DNA from 3 places in the Collibacillus ludicampi genome. Region 2 is predicted to be linked to each of the others. Evidence: riboswitches for the same ligand, from Rfam matches in the RefSeq annotation. Region 2 holds a riboswitch; each other region holds the start of a gene.
The links. A riboswitch is a leader RNA that binds a small molecule or an ion and turns the genes downstream of it on or off. The one in region 2 is predicted to bind S-adenosylmethionine.
Positions count from the first base shown of each region.

Region 1 (4,285 bases), 2.4 Mb from region 2:
AAAGCATACCTTGATGCGGTCAATCGCATTATTAAGAAACGTGTTGATGTGCAGGGTGCAGGATATCGCCACAAAACGATGAGTGTCTCGCAAGGCTAGTCATATTCGGGAACATCGACGGGATATCTCTTGGCAGGGATAATATTTCGGAAGGTTGTATGACTTTCTGAAAGCCCCGCAAAGAGTATCCTTGTCTCAAACGAGTATTTTCTAAATATTCATAAAATAATAAAGGAAAGGTGGAAGAACAGCATGCCAAAGATTGCACTGCTGCCAGGTGACGGTATTGGTCCGGAAATCATGAAAGAAGCGGTTAAAGTCCTGGAAGCGGTGTCCGAACGGTTTCAACGTACATGCACCTATGAGGTTCTGCCGATTGGTGGTGAAGCGATTGACCGCTATGGAGACCCGCTTCCTGAGGAAACTCTTCTTGGAGTCAAATGTGTGGATGCGGTGTTACTAGGAGCTGTAGGAGGGCCAAAGTGGGATAAAGAGCCAGCCCATAGGCGACCGGAGTCTGGCTTACTCAGACTTCGCAAGGGACTCGGTGTATACGCGAATTTACGTCCAATCGTGGCATGCGACTCTTTGTTAAATGTTTCCACATTGAAGCCTGAAATTTTGCGTGGTGTCGATATTTTAATCGTACGAGAACTTACTGGCGGGATCTATTTCGGCGCAAAAGAACGACACGCAGTTGAAGACGGGGAACAGGCAACCGATATGCTTGTCTATGAAACAAAAGAGATCGAGCGTGTCGTGCGCACGGCTTTCCATCTGGCGAGTCAAAGGCGTGGCCGTCTGGCTTCTGTGGATAAAGCGAATGTACTTGAATCTTCACGTCTTTGGAGGGAGACGGTCAATCGGATCGCCCCCGAGTATCCCGATGTTAAAGTGGAACATGTGCTCGTTGATAACTGTGCGATGCAACTGATTCGTAATCCGCGGCAATTTGATGTGATCGTTACGGAAAATATGTTTGGTGACATTCTATCCGATGAGGCTGCTATGTTAACCGGTTCGATCGGTATGTTACCATCCGCTTCGTTAGGGGCTGAAGTTGATTTGTATGAGCCGATCCACGGTTCGGCTCCAGACATCGCAGGAAAGGGGATTGCGAACCCGGTAGGCATCATTCTTTCGGTCGCCATGATGCTTCGCCATTCTTTCGGCTGGGAAGATGAAGCACAGGCGATCGAGCACGCTGTGAATCATGTGTTTCAAGAAGGATATAGAACGAAAGATCTTGCATCTGATAGCAGCTATTTCTTGCATACAGAAGAGTTTGGTAATAAGGTTGTAGAGGAAATTGTAAACTTCGAGATGGATTTCCTCTTCAGGCGGTATGCGACGATTTGAATAAGGTGAAAGTCCCTTCATAACGATGTTCGTCTTCATATTTATAAGTGTAAAGATCAAATCAAGGGCAGCATGGGAGAATTCCTGTGCTGCCCTTGTCTTTCGGAAACTATCCTCTTGGTTTCTTTTGTTTACCAAAAAAGACAAGCCCAATGATCAAAAGCATAAATGCAGCAAGATTTACCGCAAAAAAGAGAAAGAACACATCGATAATCATATCTTTCCCTCACTTACAGGAAGAGTTGACTTTATGATAACCGTAATCGTATGATCTCACTCGTAAAGTGAAAAAATTTTATTGACCCATACTTGAACTCGTGATATACTCCTACCGATAATAAAACACGTCGATGTGTGGTCACAACTTGATATGGATGGAGTTTCTCTTATCCAGAGAGGCGGAGGGACTGGCCCAATGAAGCCCGGCAACCCGTTTTGTGTGGATAACACAAAACATGGTGCCAATTCCTGCGGATGTGAATCCGGCAGATGAGAGCGAACGTAGGATAGTTACGCCCTTTTCCATGCCGGAAAAGGGTTTTTTCTTGTTCAATATGAAGGGTAAGGGGAGGTACAGGATTGTATTGATAGAGCTCATCAATCTTACGAAGGAATATCGATCGGGAAAACAATCGATTACCGCTTTGAAACATATCAATCTGCAAATTCACGAGGGGGAAATCTTCGGAATCATTGGTCACTCGGGTGCGGGTAAGAGTACGTTGATCCGTTGTATCAACCTGCTTGAACGGCCAACATCCGGAGAAGTGGTTGTCGATGGCGTTAATTTGACGGCACTCTCTCCATCTGAGTTACAAGCGAAACGCCGTTCGATCGGAATGATTTTTCAACATTTTAACTTGCTTTCATCGGCAACTGTGTTCGACAATGTTGCTTTTCCATTAAGACTCGCAAAAAGGCCGAAATCTGAGATTAAAGAAAAAGTGGATCGTTTGCTGCAACTCGTAGGTCTAGAAGCGCATAGCCACAAGTATCCGGCACAGCTTTCCGGAGGGCAAAAGCAAAGGGTCGGTATCGCGCGGGCGCTCGCTAACGACCCGAAGGTTTTGCTGTGTGATGAGGCGACTTCTGCGCTCGATCCGCAGACGACACAATCTATTCTCGATCTTCTGGTTGATATTAACCGAAAACTTGGTATTACAATCGTTTTGATCACACATGAAATGCATGTCATCCGCGCGATCTGCGACCGCGTTGCGGTGATCGATGGCGGAAATATCGTTGAATTGGGTAAAGTGGCCGAAGTATTCTTGAACCCGCGTCAGGATGTGACACGCGAATTTATTGCTCAGATCATTGAAAGCGAATTTGACCGTACGATCCTGCAAGAAACCCAAAAGGCTCATCATGAAACAAATGGAAATCGTCGGGTGGTTCAAGTCTCGTTTCTTGGCGCTTCCACATATGAGCCCATTTTATCGCGTGTGACCCAAACGCACGGTGTACACTTTAATATTTTACACGGAACGATTTCCCGGATGAAAGATGTACCTTATGGCCGACTGGTTCTTGAGTTGATCGGTTCACCGGAGTTGCTCGATGTTACGATTCGAGATTTGATCGCTAATCACTTGGAGGTGGAGGTGATCGGATGATGGAAAACGTGGTTTGGAGCGAAATTCTGCAAGCTTCCTATGAGACGTTGTACATGGTCGCATTATCGACAATATTTACAGTCATCATAGGGCTACCACTAGGTATTATCTTAGTTTTGACATCGAAAGGACATCTGCTTGAGAACAGGACAGTTTACCAATTATTAGCTCTCATCGTAAACATCTTTCGTTCCATACCGTTTATCATCTTGCTGATTCTGCTGATCCCATTTACCAAATTGATCGTCGGTACATCGATTGGTGTGGATGCAGCCATTCCGCCGCTTGTTATCGGAGCGGCTCCGTTCTTCGCCCGGCTGGTGGAAACAGCGTTGAGAGAGGTGGATCGCGGGGTGATTGAAGCGGCCCAATCGATGGGGGCAACTACTTGGCAGATCATTTGGAAAGTTCTGCTCCCGGAAGCGCGTCCAGGTCTTATTGCCGGTATCACGATAACAACCGTTTCTCTCGTCGGTTACTCGGCCATGTCGGGCGTGATTGGAGGTGGCGGTCTTGGAGATCTCGCTGTGCGTTATGGTTATCAAATGTTCCAGACAGATGTCATGTTGATAACGACCGCCATCATGATTGTCATGGTACAAGTCTTTCAAACGATGGGCGATAAGCTCGTCTTAAAATATACGCGCAAATAACTTAAAAAAAGAAAGGGAGTTGTTATGTATGTTGAAGAAAAAATGGTTATTACCCGCAGCATCTCTCGTACTCGCGATGTCATTGACGGCTTGTGGCCAAGCGAAGAAAGATGAAGCCGCTCCCACAAAAGACAGCGGCAAAGAAGTGACCTTGAAGGTCGGAGCAAGCGCTGTGCCACACGCGGAAATTCTCAATTACATCAAGCCTAAATTGAAGCAAGAAGGCGTCGAATTGGATGTAAAAGTATTTAATGACTACGTACAGCCGAATATTCAGTTGAATGAAAAACAATTGGATGCAAACTTCTTCCAACACATTCCTTATCTTGAGCAATTCAATAAAGATCACAATATGAATCTTGTTGATGTTGCGAAGGTTCACATTGAACCGATGGGTGTCTACACGAAAAAGGGTGAAGATATCAAAAAGGTGAAAGATGGCGCGACGATCAGCGTGCCCAACGATGCGACAAACGAAGGACGTGCGCTGAAGTTATTGGAAAAAGCAGGAGTATTTCAGTTGGATGATACCAAAGGATACAAAGTGACGCCGAGCGATATTAAAGAGAATCCGCATCACGTTCAGATCAAGCCTTTGGAAGCTGCCATGCTGCCGCGCACAATCGACGATGTAGATTTTGCGGTGATCAACACCAA
Region 1 covers NZ_BOQE01000001.1:2,803,460-2,807,744, forward strand. The annotation lists gene DNHGIG_RS14195 (2-isopropylmalate synthase) at 1-99, shown strand, start outside; gene leuB (3-isopropylmalate dehydrogenase) at 253-1,359, shown strand; SAM riboswitch class I at 1,743-1,855, shown strand; gene DNHGIG_RS14205 (methionine ABC transporter ATP-binding protein) at 1,944-2,975, shown strand; gene DNHGIG_RS14210 (methionine ABC transporter permease) at 2,972-3,628, shown strand; gene DNHGIG_RS14215 (MetQ/NlpA family ABC transporter substrate-binding protein) at 3,657-4,285, shown strand, end outside.
Region 1: another riboswitch for S-adenosylmethionine. It lies ahead of DNHGIG_RS14205 (methionine ABC transporter ATP-binding protein); the one in region 2 lies ahead of DNHGIG_RS01920 (2,3-diketo-5-methylthiopentyl-1-phosphate enolase).

Region 2 (4,285 bases):
AAAGCGATATTATCCACCCAAAAGTCACTCCATTGCTTGTGGCAGACTTAATCCTCTCTTCTCGCACAAAAAACTTTTCATTCTCTGTTGGCGCCGTTGGCGTACGATAGGGAAATCTCAGGAATCTCCTTTTTATCTTGGGAGATTCTTTTTTTTGTCAAAAATCACGAATTCCGTATCTGTCTTGTCATTTTCGAAAAATCGCATTAAGATGTTTCTTCAGAAGATGTCTTCGCTATTTGAAAGGTGTGACTGATCATGAGGATACAACCGGCTGAAAGGATTCATCGATTACCTGTCCAGTTTTTCTCCTCGCTCGTGAGCCGGGCAGGTTCCTATATAGCTAATGGACATGAGGTGATCAATCTAGGCCAGGGAAACCCGGATTTGCCGACGCCGCCTCATATTGTGGAAGCGATGCGGGAAGCGGTGCTCGACCCTTCAACTCACCGTTACTCACCATTCTCTGGATTGCCTGAATTGAAAGAGGCGATCGCTGGATGGTATAAGAGAGAATATGATGTCGATCTGGATCCGGAGACGGAAGTGGCGATCCTCTTTGGCGGCAAAACAGGCCTCGTAGAGATCAGCCAGTGTCTTTTAAATCGGGGGGACGCTTGTTTGGTTCCCGATCCCGGGTATCCCGATTATTGGTCGGGCGTGGCCCTTTCCGGCGCAGATATGGTAATGATGCCTCTTCTTGAGGAAAATGAGTTTCTGCCCGATTACAGCCGCTTGCGTACTGAAGATTTGCGAAGGGCCAAGTTGATGTTTTTAAATTACCCAGCTAATCCGACGGCTGCGGTCGCCTCTTTATCTTTTTTTAAAGAGACGGTTGCGTTCGCAGAACAGCATGAGATCATTGTGGCGCACGATTTCGCTTATGGGGCCATCGGTTTTGACGGCCTCAAGCCTGTATCTTTTCTGCAGGTGCCGGGTGCCAAAGATGTAGGGGTGGAGTTTTATACCCTGTCCAAAACTTACAATATGGCGGGATGGCGTGTAGGTTTTGCGCTCGGAAACCAAGAAGTGATTCGTCTGATCAATTTGATTCAGGATCACTACTATGTGAGCCTTTTCGCTGCGATTCAGCGTGCCGCGATCGCCGCCTTGGAGGGACCGCAAGACTGTGTCAGGGAATTGGTCGCCATTTACCAACGCCGCCGAGACACATGGATTCAAGGATTGCGAGAAATCGGATGGGATTGCCAGGCACCGAAAGGATCATTTTTCACGTGGTTGCCCGTTCCTGAAGGATGGTCATCAGCGAAGTTCGCTGACTATTTGTTGGAACAAGCGCACCTAGTGGTCGCTCCCGGGATCGGCTTCGGGCCGCATGGGGAAGGATATGTGCGTGTCGGACTTTTGGCACCGGAAGGGCGTTTGCAGGAAGCGGTCGATCGTCTGGACCGATTGAAACTTTTTGCTTGAGGTTGGGTTGAGTGTATTGACGCTGGTGACTTTTCGTAGTATATTTTGAGTAACTTTATGAAAATAATCAAATTTGCCTCTTATCAAGAGAAGGCTGAGGGACTGGCCCGATGAAGCCCGGCAACCGACATGAGCGACTGCTTATGCACGGTGCTAACTCCTGCAGAATCACAGGATTCTGAGAGATAAGAGCTGCTCATATCGTGAGTCGGCCTCTTCCTCTCAGGAAGAGGCTTCTTTACTGCTTGACTGATATTCAAGCCGCAAACGGCTCCACCACAAGATTGGATTGTGTCTTTAGGAGGGCGTAATGCTTTGCGAGAGACAGCGACTTTGGAGGTCGCATCGCTACCTTATGAACGATATGGGGGTATATGCATTGCGCGTAATAGCGACTTTGAAGGCCGTTTCGCAACATATAATTATAATTTCATGAGAAACGACCTTCTCGGAGCATGAACGCAAAGCATATACCCACTGAAATGACCTCCACGGAGCGCGAACGCAAAGCATAAGACCGCCAAACTGAAATTTTTCAAGTTTGAGGTGAAGGCATGCATACAGATACAAGCCAATTCGTGACGGCAACCTACCTTGTACATAGCAAGGGAGGAGACCTCCATAAGAAAGCTTTGGGTATCGCTCATGGATTGACAGTCGGTACATGGACGGAACTGCCGGAAACGAAAAAAGAGGAGATGAAAAAACACCTCGGACATGTTGTCTCGGTTGAAGAATTGGGAAAGGACGAGAACGGACGGATCAAGGCCCGACTGACGATTGCTTATCCGATGATCAACCTGACACCTGACATTCCGGCATTGCTTACAACGATCTTCGGCAAATTGTCGATGGACGGGATGATTCGTCTCGTAGACGTGACGTTTCCTGAAGCCTTTGTGAAACAGTTTCCCGGTCCCAAATTCGGGATTGATGGTATAAGGAAGTTGCTCGGTGTGTACAATCGCCCCTTGCTCATGTCGATTTTCAAGTCTTGTATCGGTTATGATTTGAAAACAATGGCTGAACAGTTTTACTTGCAAGCGGCCGGTGGCGTCGATCTGGTGAAAGACGATGAGATTCTCTTTGATGAAACATACGCACCGTTTGAGAAACGGATCGAGGCGTGTCTGCGCGCGGCTGAGAATGCAGAGCGAGAAACAGGGAAAAAAGTTCTCTATGCGGCTAATTTAACAGGTCCTGTCACTGAGATTTTTACGAAAGCCAAGCGGGCGGTGCGGGCGGGTGCCAATGCTCTACTCATCAACGTGCTACCGTTTGGTTATGATGTTTTGCATCGTTTGGCGGCCGATCCGGAGATCACAGTCCCACTGGTCGCTCATCCCGCACTGGCTGGTGCTTTCTATGCTTCAGACCGCTACGGGATCTCTGCACCTATTCTATTGGGAAAACTGATGAGGCTCGCGGGCGCTGATTTCGTTCTCTATCCGTCTCCTTATGGTTCGGTTGCTATGGAAAGAGAAGAGACGCTCCAGATCGCTGCACATCTTCGCGGCAAACGAGAGGGGTTGAAGACCTCATTTCCGGTTCCGTCAGCAGGGATTCATCCTGGGATGGTACCCTTGTTATATCGTGATTTTGGAGTGGATCATGTGGTCAACGCGGGAGGCGGAATCCATGGTCATCCACAAGGGGCGACAGCGGGAGGACGTGCTTTTGTAGCAGCCATCGACGCAACTTGTAAAGGAATTCCATTCAAAGAGGCAGCAGCGGAGAGCCGTGAGCTGGAAGAGGCACTCGCGCTGTGGGGTTGTCCGGAAGAGGTGTCATGATGAGAAAAAAATGGATGATCTTTTGCGATTTTGACGGCACGATAACAGAACGGGATATGATCATCTCGATTATGGAAAAGTTTGGGCGTCCTGGGTGGGAAATGCTGAAAGAGGACGTACTGGCGGGGCGAATCTCGGTGGAGAGCGGAGTCGGACAAATGTTTGCACAGATTCCCAGTGAGGAAAAAGAACAAATCGTCAAATATGCTCAGAAGACAGCGAAGATTCGTTCCGGATTCAAAGAATTGTTACAGTATTGTCGGCAGGAAGGGATTCTATTTCTGGTGACTTCCGGAGGCATCGATTTTTTCGTCAAGCCGATCCTGTCGCCGTATGTGGATGAAAATAGAATCTTTTGCAATGGATCCGATTTTTCAGGGGAAACGATTCGCATCCTGTGGCCGTATGGATGTGACGAACATTGCGATGGGGGATGTGGACTTTGCAAACCGGCCATCCTCCGCAGATACGGGGCAAATGATGCGAAACGGATCGTCATCGGTGACAGCATCACCGACTGGAAGGCTGCACAGATGGCTGATCATGTGTTTGCTCGATCGCTGTTGTTGGAAAAATGCCGAGAATCCGCTATACCCCATACTCCTTTTCACACATTTATTGATGTGATCGAAACGTTGAAGCAATGGGAAGAAGAATGTAAGGAGGTTGCGCGATGAGCCAGTATCTTTTTTATCAGGAAGATCGCATACGGGTGGTTAAGGAATTGAATGAGATTGCGCACAATTTCAGCCAAAAAGGCTGGCTTCCTGCCACATCAGGCAATCTTTCTATCAGTCTCTGCCATGACCCGCTCGTGTTCGGCGTTACTGCAAGCGGCCGTGATAAAGAAAATCTGCAATTGGAAGATATCGTTTTTGTTAAAGAAGATTGTTCGCCCATTGAGCCTACCCGTTTAAAACCGTCAGCTGAGACCTTGATCCATGCAAAAATCTATCAACTCACAGGGGCAGGTTCTGTGTTGCATGTGCACACGGTCTACAACAACCTGATTTCCGAGATCTATGCGGAAGAAAAATCGGTCGTACTCTCTGATATGGAAC
Region 2 covers NZ_BOQE01000001.1:365,840-370,124, reverse strand. The annotation lists gene DNHGIG_RS01925 (pyridoxal phosphate-dependent aminotransferase) at 259-1,431, shown strand; SAM riboswitch class I at 1,509-1,623, shown strand; gene DNHGIG_RS01920 (2,3-diketo-5-methylthiopentyl-1-phosphate enolase) at 1,986-3,224, shown strand; gene DNHGIG_RS01915 (2-hydroxy-3-keto-5-methylthiopentenyl-1-phosphate phosphatase) at 3,224-3,901, shown strand; gene DNHGIG_RS01910 (methylthioribulose 1-phosphate dehydratase) at 3,898-4,285, shown strand, end outside.

Region 3 (4,285 bases), 330 kb from region 2:
CAAGATATGGCGTTCAAAATCAGGTGGCTGAAATACAGGGGCATCCCTGCGCACATCCGACGTTTGAGGCAGTGCAGCGGTATGTCCCGCTCCTTTGTCTTTGTCCGCATCCGCCAGATGGGCGTTCATACTTTTCCTGATCTCTTGAACCAAAAGTTCTTTCTGTTCCGGATCACTCAGCCGGTTCGCCAGTTCCAATCCTTCCATCGCATCTTTTGCGTAGAGGACGATTCCGTCATACTCAGGCGCGATTCTCGTCATCGTGAACTTGCGTGTGAGAGCCGCACCGCCGACGAATAAAGGCACATCGATCCCGGCAGCGCGCAAATCTTGTGCGGTGACAACCATTTGCTGCGCCGATTTGACAAGCAAGCCTGATAACCCGATCGCATCCGGCTTCTCTTCATGATACGCGCGAATCAGTTGTTCCGGCGGCACTTTGATCCCCAGGTTGACCACCTGATAACCATTGTTAGACAGAATGATCTCCACGAGGTTTTTCCCGATATCGTGGACATCCCCTTTGACCGTCGCCAGAAGGATCTTTCCTTTCACCGCCGTTTCCGTGCGTTCCATATACGGCTCAAGAAAAGCAACGGACGCTTTCATCACTTCCGCACTCTGCAACACCTCAGCGACGATCAGTTCATTGTCATTAAACAAGCGTCCCACTTCTTCCATGCCCGCCATCAATGGACCGTTGATGATTTCCAACGGCGAATATTTCTTCAACGCCTCCTGTAAATCATCAATCAACCCGTCTTTCGCCCCTTCGATCACATAGCGCGCAAGCCTTTCTTCCAAAGACAGCAACGAGTTATCTGCCGCTTTTTGGCTGACTTTCTTTTCCCGGTAAAACGCCGTAAACGTGGCGAGCGTTTCGGGGCTTGTACGGAACAACAGATCCTCCGCCAAGCGTCTCTCCTCTTCCGGAACGGAAGCGTAGCGCTCCAATTTCTCCGTATTCACAATCGCGTAATCCAATCCGGCACGCGTACAGTGATAGAGAAAAACGGCATTCAACACTTCACGGCCCGCGGGAGGAAGTCCAAAGGAGACGTTGCTAATGCCGAGAATCGTCTGGCATTCGGGCATCGCCTCTTTGATCAGACGAATGCCTTCCACCGTTTCCGCCGCCGAACCGATGTACGCTTCATCTCCAGTCCCCACCGGAAAGACGAGTGGATCGAAGATGATGTCTTGCGGCTGCAAACCGTATTTTTTTGTAAGCAAATCATAGGAACGTTTGGCAATCTCCAATTTCCGCTCTTTCGTGGTCGCCATGCCCGCTTCATCGATCGTACCGACGACAACTGCCGCACCAAACTGGTGAATCAGGGGAATGATTTCGGCAAACCGCTTTTCGCCGTCCTCCAGGTTAATGGAGTTGATGATCGCTTTTCCCTGGGAATACTTGAGAGCTGTCTCGATGACTTTCGCATCTGTCGAGTCGAGCATGAGAGGCACTTTCACTTTTTTGACGACGAACTGCAGAAATTTCTCCATATCGGCCAATTCATCACGATCAGGGTCGGCCAGGCAGATATCGATCACGTGCGCTCCCCGCTTCACCTGCGTCCGCGCGATTTCCGATGCCTCTTCATATTTGCCCGCTGCAATCAGTTCGCGAAACTTTTTGGAACCAATGACATTCGTGCGCTCTCCTACGAGGACCGGGCGGTTATCCGCCTCCACGTATACCGGTTCAATCCCCGAAACGGCGGGAGGATGGTTCCCCGCTTTCTTTCGAGGGGTATACTCTTTCATCGCCTCTGCAAGGGCACGAATGTGTTCCGGAGTTGTCCCGCAGCAACCTCCCGCAATATTGATCCATCCCTGTTCGGCAAAGCCGGCCATTTTTTTGGCCAACGCGGCGGGTGTTTCATGATAATGCCCATCCTCATCCGGCAAACCCGCATTCGGATAACAACTGACACCGCATCGGGCGAGATCCGACAATGTGCGCAGGTGATCGCGCATGAATTCCGGACCCGTCGCGCAGTTCAAACCTACGGACAGAGGGTGCAGATGTTCGATCGAAATGTAAAAAGCTTCGATATTTTGGCCCGCCAGTGTGGTACCCATCGGTTCGATCGTTCCTGAAATCATGATCGGGAGTTCACGATCCAACTCTTGAAAAGCTCGCCGGATTCCGATCGTCCCCGCTTTCACGTTCAACATATCCTGAGAAGTCTCCAGCAACAAGACATCGACTCCGCCCTGAATCAAGGCACGCGCCTGTTCATAATAACTTTCAACCAATTGATCGAACGTGATCCCGCCGGTAACTGACAATGTTTTCGTTGTCGGGCCCATGGATCCCGCCACAAAGCGCGGCCACTCGGGAGTGGACCATTTTCGGGCCGCTTCGACAGCCAATTTCGCCGCTGCCCGATTGATTTCCTCAGCACGCGATTGCAAATCGTACTCCGCCAAAACGACGCTCGTCGCTCCGAACGTGTTCGTTTCAATGATATCGGCTCCCGCCTCCAGATATGCCTCATGGATTTTGCGGATCACATCCGGACGGGTCAGGTTCAACATTTCATTGCAACCTTCATACTGCTCGCCGCCAAAATCTTCTGAAGACAGCGCTTCTCGTTGTATCATCGTTCCCATAGCCCCGTCCAAGACGAGGATTTTCTTTTCCATCTGTTTCTCGATTCGTGTAGGTTCGCGCACATGCCTCTCCCTTTCTTGCCACTTCCCTGTATAAGAAAACCCTCACCTGATCAAGGAGAGGGCTCAACTGTCAAAAGCGACAACTCTCCTATCTTCCAGAAACGCATTCTGCTGGAATTAGCACCGTATGAAAACACCGGTTGCTGTGGTTTCACAGGGCCAGTTCCCTCCACCACTCTGGATAGAAGTGTTCTACTATTCATATCATTGTACTCTAGTTTGACTGCCAGCGCGAATCTTGTCAAGAGAAAACGGTGAATTTCCGCTTTTGGGAAATTCACCGTTTCCTCAGTCAGAAGGTCGACCGATTTCCTCGCAAAGCTTTACCTATTTGTACGATTTGATCGACGAGAGCCGAGAGATTCTGTTTCAGCAAGGAATTCGTGATCTGGCCGTTCTCCACATACGCTTTATCGACAACCACTTGTCCGGGCATGACGAGCGCATAGAGTCCCCGCAGCACGATGCGCATATTATTGAGGGCATTGATACCGCCTTTGCCGCCACCGGCAACGGCCACGATACCTACCGGTTTATCACGGAAATGAGTGTTGCTCAAGAAATCCAACGCATTTTTTAAAGCGCCCGACATCCCATTATGATACTCGGGTGTGCAGATGATAAATGCGTCTGCTTCGAGGGCAATTTTGTGTAAATACTGTACATGGGGATCGTTGCTTTGTGCTTCATCTCCTTGAAAGATCGGCAACATATGTTCACGAACATCAAAGAGATCGACCGTTACCCCGTGGTTCGCGAGTTCCGTCCGAATGTATTCGGCTACCGTTTTTGTGTTGGCGCCTACCCTGGCGCTTCCGTTCATAACAACGACCTTCACATTTGGCACCTCACTCTTCGTCAAGTTATCAATTTTTTAAATCTTTTCCCTCTATGATACATATTCTAACTTTTCGTCCACAGAATAGCACGATCCATTCAGGAAAATTTTTATTTCATGTAGTAAGAAAAGGGATTGGCACTAGAACTTGTGACCCAATTCACTTATAATCTTACATAGAAAGACAGGGGGCTAGGATATGACGATTTCAACATGGATTTGGATTCTCATTCCAATCGCACTGCTCATCGGTTTATATATATATGCGTTTCGCCGGTTCCAAAAGCAGAAAGAGCAGTTCGACGTACAGTATAACACGTACAAAGAAACGAAGGAGATCTTCGTACTCGGGAAGAAAATCGTACGACAGCCCGTACGTGAGGAAGGACCTTTCCGTTTCTTGAAAGTCAAGACCTACCAGGTCGTGGCACGATTGATGATTTCACAGACGATCAAGGGTATCAATCGGAGTATGATGCATACGATGACGTTCACCCTTGATAAAAAAGAGTACCAAAAAATTGAGCCCAATCGAAAGTACCGGGTAGAATTGGCAGGCAACTATATCGGAAAAGTCTTCGCTCCCGCACCCGAAAAGAAAGAGAAGAAAAAAGGTACCGAGAAAGAAAAAGGCAAAGAGCAAGCACAAGAGAAAAAGAAGAAAAAATGAGCAGTTAGAAGTTGTTTAAAAAGCCACCTCAAGGTGGCCATTTTTGTTGTTATCTTCCTATGCTTCCCGCAACAAGATGACACTTAAGAGTACGA
Region 3 covers NZ_BOQE01000001.1:700,554-704,838, forward strand. The annotation lists gene metH (methionine synthase) at 1-2,652, opposite strand, end outside; SAM riboswitch class I at 2,768-2,870, opposite strand; gene DNHGIG_RS03630 (NADPH-dependent FMN reductase) at 2,975-3,520, opposite strand; gene DNHGIG_RS03635 (hypothetical protein) at 3,720-4,190, shown strand.
Region 3: another riboswitch for S-adenosylmethionine. It lies ahead of metH (methionine synthase); the one in region 2 lies ahead of DNHGIG_RS01920 (2,3-diketo-5-methylthiopentyl-1-phosphate enolase).